DNA from 2 places in the Streptomyces sp. NPDC111656 genome. Region 1 is predicted to be linked to the other one. Evidence: riboswitches for the same ligand, from Rfam matches in the RefSeq annotation. Region 1 holds a riboswitch; the other holds the start of a gene.
The links. Region 1 has a riboswitch for cobalamin ahead of ACZ7M3_RS06035 (ribonucleoside-diphosphate reductase subunit alpha). Riboswitches for the same ligand answer to the same signal wherever they lie in the genome.

Region 1 (3,256 bases):
AGACGGTCGCGATCAACTTCCAGCTCCTGGGCGGCATCTGGATCCTCCAGACCTTCCCGGCACTGGTCGGTGGCCTGTTCACCCGCTGGTTCCACCGCTGGGCGCTGCTCGGGGGCTGGGCGGTGGGCATGCTGTACGGCACGCTCGCCGCGTACGGGGTCGCCTCTCCCACCCAGAAGCACTTCGGTGGCAGTTCGAAGGAGATCCCGGGCATCGGGGAGATCGGCTACATCGGTCTGACGGCCTTCGTCCTGAACGTCGTGGTCAGCGTCGTCCTCACCTTCGCCCTCCGCGCCTTCAACGCGCCGGACGGCGTCGACGAGACGTCTCCGGAGGACTACACGGCGGACGCGGGCGACCCGGGCGTCGAGGCGGAGCTTCCCCCGGCCACGGCCGGTTCCACCCACTGAGCCCGGGGGCTCCGCCCCCAGGTCCCCGGGTGCGTGTGTTGACTGCGGGTGGGTGGGGGCTGGTCGCGCAGTTCCCCGCGCCCCTAAAAGCCTCCAGCCCGTCCGGCGTGTGAGAACGAGGCCGATGGGGCGATGGGGCACCGGGGCGCAGCCCCGTGCCCCAGGGGCGCGGGGCTGTGTATATATGCGGCTCCGCCGCGGGGCGCGCCAAGCCCCCACCCACCCGCAGCCGAAGAAGCGCGCACCGTGTTGCACACACGCCGGCATGGACATCCGCATCAGACAGGCCCACCCCCACGAATACGCCCGCATCGGCGAGATCACCGCACAGGCCTACCTCGGCGACGGCCTGCTCGACTTCGGGGAGAGCGACGAGTACCTCGGCGAACTGCGGGACGTGGCGAAACGAGCCACCGCCGCGGAGGTCCTCGTCGCCGTGGACCACGACCACGTCCTCGGCGCCGTGACCTTCGTACCGCGCGGCGGCCCCATGGCCGACCTGGCCCGCCCCGGCGAAGCCGAGATCCGCATGCTCGCCGTCGCACGCGAGTCCCGCGGCCGAGGCGTCGGCGAGACCCTCGTCCGCGCCTGCGTCGACCACGCACGCGCCACCGCCGGCTGCGTACGCGTCGTGCTCTCCACCCAGCGCACCATGCACGCCGCCCACCGCATCTACGAACGCTTCGGCTTCACCCGCACCCCCGACCGTGACTGGAACCCGCTCCCGGACCTCGACGACATCACTCTCCTCACCTATGAGTTGACACTCTGACACCGGCACGACACAACATCTGGTGGTGTCACCGCAGCCCGACACAAGATGTATGCTCATGCTCGCTGTCGCCGCAGGGGAATCCGGTGCAAATCCGGAACTGTCCCGCAACGGTGTACTTGTACGTGTTCGCACATCCGCGCCCATGTACTCGCGTCAGTCCGAGGACCTGCCGACAGCGCGCCCGGCCATCCGGCCCGGGTGCATGACGTCCGGGCCTCGCGGAATGGGTCGGTGGACGCGACGCCGTGTGCGCTCGTGAGCTGCCCTGCCCTCCGCCAGGCCCCGTGCCGAGCGAGGGAGAGCCCCAAGTGACCATCGCGCCAGCCGACCCGGCTTCAGCTACCGCTTTCGCACAGCAGGAGCGGAAGCAGGTCCTGGTGGAGACGGACGGTCCCGGTACCACGCTGCTGCGTACCCTGACCGACCTCACCGCCGACCTCCCCGACGCCGACCCCGGCCGGGTCGCCGCCGCCGCGCTGCGCGGCCGGTCCGCGCACGCGGACGACACGGAGCTGCGCGAACTGGCCACCGAGGCGGCCGCGGGCCTCATCTCCGAGGACCCCGTCTACTCCCGGCTGGCGGCCAGGCTGCTGACGATCAGCATCGCGGCGGAGGCCGCCTCGCAGGGCGTCACGTCCTTCTCCGGGTCGATCGCCACGGGTCACCGCGAGGGCCTGATCGCCGACCGCACGGCGGAGTTCGTCCGGCTGCACACGGCCCGGCTGGACGCGCTGATCGACATCGACGGCGACGACCGCTTCGGCTACTTCGGCCTGCGCACCCTGCACAGCCGCTATCTGCTCCGGCACCCGATCACCCGCAAGGTCGTCGAGACGCCCCAGCACTTCATGCTGCGCGTGGCGTCGGGCCTGGCCGAGGACACTGCGCTCGATTCAGAAGCGGGGAACCGGGCCCTGGACGAGGTCGCGGCGCTCTACGGGCTCATGAGCCGTCTCGACTACCTCCCCTCCTCTCCCACGCTGTTCAACTCCGGTACGCGGCACCCGCAGATGTCGTCCTGCTACCTCCTCGACTCCCCGCTGGACGAGCTGGACTCCATCTACGACCGCTACCACCAGGTGGCCCGCCTCTCGAAGCACGCGGGTGGCATCGGACTTTCGTACTCCCGGATCCGTTCGCGCGGTTCGCTCATCCGCGGTACGAACGGGCACTCCAACGGAATCGTCCCGTTCCTGAAGACCCTCGACGCCTCGGTCGCCGCGGTGAACCAGGGCGGCCGGCGCAAGGGCGCGGCCGCGGTCTACCTGGAGACCTGGCACTCCGACATCGAGGAGTTCCTGGAGCTGCGCGACAACACCGGTGAGGACGCCCGCCGTACACACAACCTGAACCTCGCGCACTGGATCCCGGACGAGTTCATGCGCCGGGTCGACACCGACGGGCAGTGGTCCCTCTTCTCGCCCTCCGACGTGCCCGAGCTGGTCGACCTGTGGGGCGACGAGTTCGACGCGGCGTACCGCAGGGCGGAGGCGGCCGGCCTCGCCAAGAAGACCATCCCGGCCCGTGACCTCTACGGCCGCATGATGCGTACCCTCGCGCAGACCGGCAACGGCTGGATGACCTTCAAGGACGCCGCCAACCGCACCGCCAACCAGACGGCGGAGCCGGGCCACACCGTCCACTCCTCGAACCTCTGCACCGAGATCCTGGAGGTCACGGACGACGGGGAGACGGCGGTCTGCAACCTCGGCTCGGTCAACCTGGGCGCCTTCGTGGTCGACGGGGACATCGACTGGGAGCGGCTGGACGAGACCGTCCGTACCGCCGTCACCTTCCTCGACCGTGTCGTCGACATCAACTTCTACCCGACCGAGCAGGCCGGCCGGTCGAACGCGAAGTGGCGGCCCGTCGGCCTCGGCGCGATGGGGCTGCAGGACGTCTTCTTCAAGCTGCGCGTCCCCTTCGACTCCCCGCAGGCCAAGGCCCTCTCCACCCGGATCGCCGAGCGGATCATGCTCGCCGCGTACGAGGCCTCGGTCGACCTCGCGGAGCGCAGCGGCCCGCTCCCGGCCTGGGAGAAGACCCGTACGGCCCGTGGCGTCCTGCACCC
Region 2 (3,256 bases), on a different contig from region 1:
GATGGATGCGCATCGTGGGGGTGACCCGGTCGAACAGGGAGGCACCGGCGAAGAAGCCGTTCTCGTGCCCGGGCAGGACGAAGTCCCGTCCGTCGACGACGAGTTCCGCGCCCTCCTCGACACCGAGGTCGACGTAACGGCGGACCCGGTCGACGGCGTCCCGTCCGACCAGCGGGCCGAAGTCCGCCTCGGGGTCGTCACTGCGGCCGATCCGCAGCGAGCCGATGCGCTCCTTCAGACGGGCGACCAGGGCGTCGGCGGTGTCCTCGCCGACCGGGACGGCGACGGAGATCGCCATACAGCGCTCCCCCGCCGAGCCGTACCCGGCGCCGATCAGGGCGTCCACGGCCTGGTCGAGGTCGGCGTCCGGCATCACGATCATGTGGTTCTTGGCGCCGCCGAAGCACTGGGCGCGCTTGCCGTGGGTCGCGGCGGTGGCGTAGACGTACGCGGCGATCGGGGTGGAGCCGACGAAGCCGAGCGCGCCGACGCGGGGGTCTTCGAGGAGGGTGTCGACGCTCTCCTTGCCGCCGTGGACGACGTTCAGGACGCCCGGCGGCAGGCCCGCCTCCAGGAAGAGTTCGGCGAGCCGCTGAGGTACGGACGGGTCGCGCTCGGAGGGCTTGAGGATGAAGGCGTTGCCGCAGGCCAGCGCGGGAGCCGCCTTCCACAGGGGGATCATCGCGGGGAAGTTGAACGGGGTGATGCCGGCGACCACACCGATCGGGGCGCGCAAGGAGTGTACGTCGATGCCGGTGCCGGCGTTGTCGGTGAACTCCCCCTTCAGCAGATGCGGGATCCCGGCGGCGAACTCCACCACCTCCAGGCCGCGTTGGATGTCGCCGTGTGCGTCGGCGACCGTCTTGCCGTGCTCGGAGGAGAGCAGCCGGGCCAGCGCGTCCCGCTCGCCCTCGGCGAGTTGGAGGAAGCGGAGGAGGACGCGGGCACGGCGTTGCGGATTCCACTCGCCCCATTCGCGCTGCGCCGTCGCGGCGTCGGTGATCGCCGCCTCGGTCTCGGCGCGGTCGGCGAGCGGGACGCGGGCCTGCACCGCGCCCGTGTTGGGGTCGTAGACGTCGCCGTAGGACCCCGATGTTCCCGGAGTGTGCTTGCCGCCGATGAAATGGCTCAACTCACGCACGGTGGCGCGGTCGTGTTCACGGACCATGGGTGCCTGCTCTCGTCAGGTGGGATCCGGGGATGGCGCGCCGACCACCGGCACACACGGGCAGGGCCTTGTGCGTGCGGGGGTCGCGCGAGACGGCATGGGGCAGAGAAGGGCCGTTCAGACCGCGCGGATCGCGTGAGCGCGTGCCCGATCCGCGGGATGCTCGGGACTCGCCGTCCGTACCGCGGGACGCGTGACGGTCCGCACCTGCCCGGCAGGGCGCGTCACGGTCCACACCTGTCCGGCGAGACGCGTGACGCTCCGTACCTGTCCGACGGGGCGCGCGGCAGTGAATGCCCGTCCGGCCGGATCACCAGGGTCGTGGGTGCACACTGATGCCATGCGTGTCTGCTCCATCCTCGTGGACAACACGGAACAAAACCGCGGCCGGTATCCTGACTCCCGGATCAGCGCGCGCCGTCCGCCTTCCCGACATCTCGCTCGTCAGTGGCGTCCTGCTCGACGACGTACTCCCCGGTCACAGTGGCGGGACCGTGCCGGATTCACACCGGCTTCCCTGCACCGCGGGTATTCCTCACGAGCATATAGTTGGACGTCCTAGTAAATCCACCCCGACACGCCCTCGAATGAGTCGGCCGAGCTCAACGACCGCGGGAATCGGACAGTTTCGGGCCGGCGAAGCGGACCGGGGGCCTGGAATCTGGCGCGGCGGGCGGAGCGGCGGCAGGTGGTCAGCACCGTCGAGGACCGCGACGCGATCCGATCCGCGGCCCGGGCGGCGAACTCGACGTCGTGCGGGGAGATGACGACGGTCCGCCCCTGTGCCGCGAGTGCGTCGACCATGCGGACCAGCTCGGTCTTCGCCCGGTGGTCGAGCCCGCGGGTCGGCTCGGCCAGGAGCAGCGCCGCGGAGAGTTGGATCGCGAGTACCAGGGCGTGTTTCCGTCCCTCGGACAGGTCGCGCGGATGGCTCGCGTCGTCGATTCCCGGCGCCAGGCGAGGTCGGGGCGTCCGACGACGCTGAGTACGCGCCGTTATCGGGTGCAGATCGCGTCCGAGGACGGGGCGGAGGTCATCACCTCCGCCGGGATCCGCCTCAGCACCGACCTGTCCGCCGACGACGTACAAGAACCGTGCGACGTATTGGTGATCCCGGGCGGCCCGGAATGGGAGACGCTGATCAAAGACGACACTCTTCTGGATTCGGTCCGGCAACTGAACGAGAAGAGCCGCTGCACGGCATCGGTGTGCACAGGGGCGTTCCTACTGGCCGCAGCCGGACTTCTCAACGGCCGCCGCGCCGCGACGCATTGGCGGCACTCACGGCAACTGGCCTCTCGTTTCCCGTCCGTGCGGGTCCAGCCGGACGCCATCTTCGTACGGGACGGGCAGATGATGACTTCGGCGGGTGTCAGCGCCGGTATCGACCTGTCCCTGGCGCTGGTCGAAGACCGCTACGGTGCCGAGGTCGCCCGGTCGGTCGCCAAGGACATGGTCGTCTTCATGCAACGGCCGGGCGGCCAGTCCCAGTTCAGCGTCCGCTCCCGGGCGCCGCACACCCGCCAGGACATGCTCCGCCGGGTCCTGGACACCGTCGCCGAGAACCCCGGGGCCAACCACACACTCACAGCCATGGCCCGCAGAGCAGGCGTCAGCGTCCGGCACGTGACCCGGCTCTTCGACAAAGAGGTGGGAACCACTCCCGGCCGCTACGTCGAGCAGGTCAGACTGGAAGCCGCCCAGGCGCTGCTGGAGACAGGTGACGACTCCCTGCCGGTAGTGGCACGGCGCACCGGGTTCGGCTCACCCGAGTCGCTCCGCAGAGCGTTTGTACGGCACCTGGGCGTGACACCTGGCGCATTCCGGACCAGCTTCCGCACGACCGGCGTGAGCACGAAGGATCCAGCACCCGAAGCGGTGTCCCCGTAGCCAAGCCACGACAAGGCACAACCAGCCGACGACGGCGAACTGCCGGCTCCCTGAAGCCGGATCAGCCGACGTAACCCACCGAACCGGCAGCAAAGGCCAGCCCTCGCACCTCAACCCGAGAGCCCCGAGAGCCCCCACAGCAGCGTCCGGCTCAGGCAACGTCGACACCCCGAGCCTCCGCCGGGTCAGTGCCGCCTG

Region 2: another riboswitch for cobalamin. It lies ahead of ACZ7M3_RS33895 (CoA-acylating methylmalonate-semialdehyde dehydrogenase); the one in region 1 lies ahead of ACZ7M3_RS06035 (ribonucleoside-diphosphate reductase subunit alpha).

The regions. Positions count from the first base shown of each region.
Region 1 is NZ_JBVKCA010000002.1:107,162-110,417, forward strand. It holds gene mctP (monocarboxylate uptake permease MctP) at 1-410, shown strand, start outside; gene ACZ7M3_RS06030 (GNAT family N-acetyltransferase) at 676-1,182, shown strand; cobalamin riboswitch at 1,235-1,373, shown strand; gene ACZ7M3_RS06035 (ribonucleoside-diphosphate reductase subunit alpha) at 1,494-3,256, shown strand, end outside.
Region 2 is NZ_JBVKCA010000014.1:59,992-63,247, reverse strand. It holds gene ACZ7M3_RS33895 (CoA-acylating methylmalonate-semialdehyde dehydrogenase) at 1-1,168, opposite strand, end outside; cobalamin riboswitch at 1,537-1,710, opposite strand; partial or broken gene ACZ7M3_RS33890 (cobalt ABC transporter ATP-binding protein) at 1,886-2,134, opposite strand; gene ACZ7M3_RS33885 (GlxA family transcriptional regulator) at 2,096-3,058, shown strand.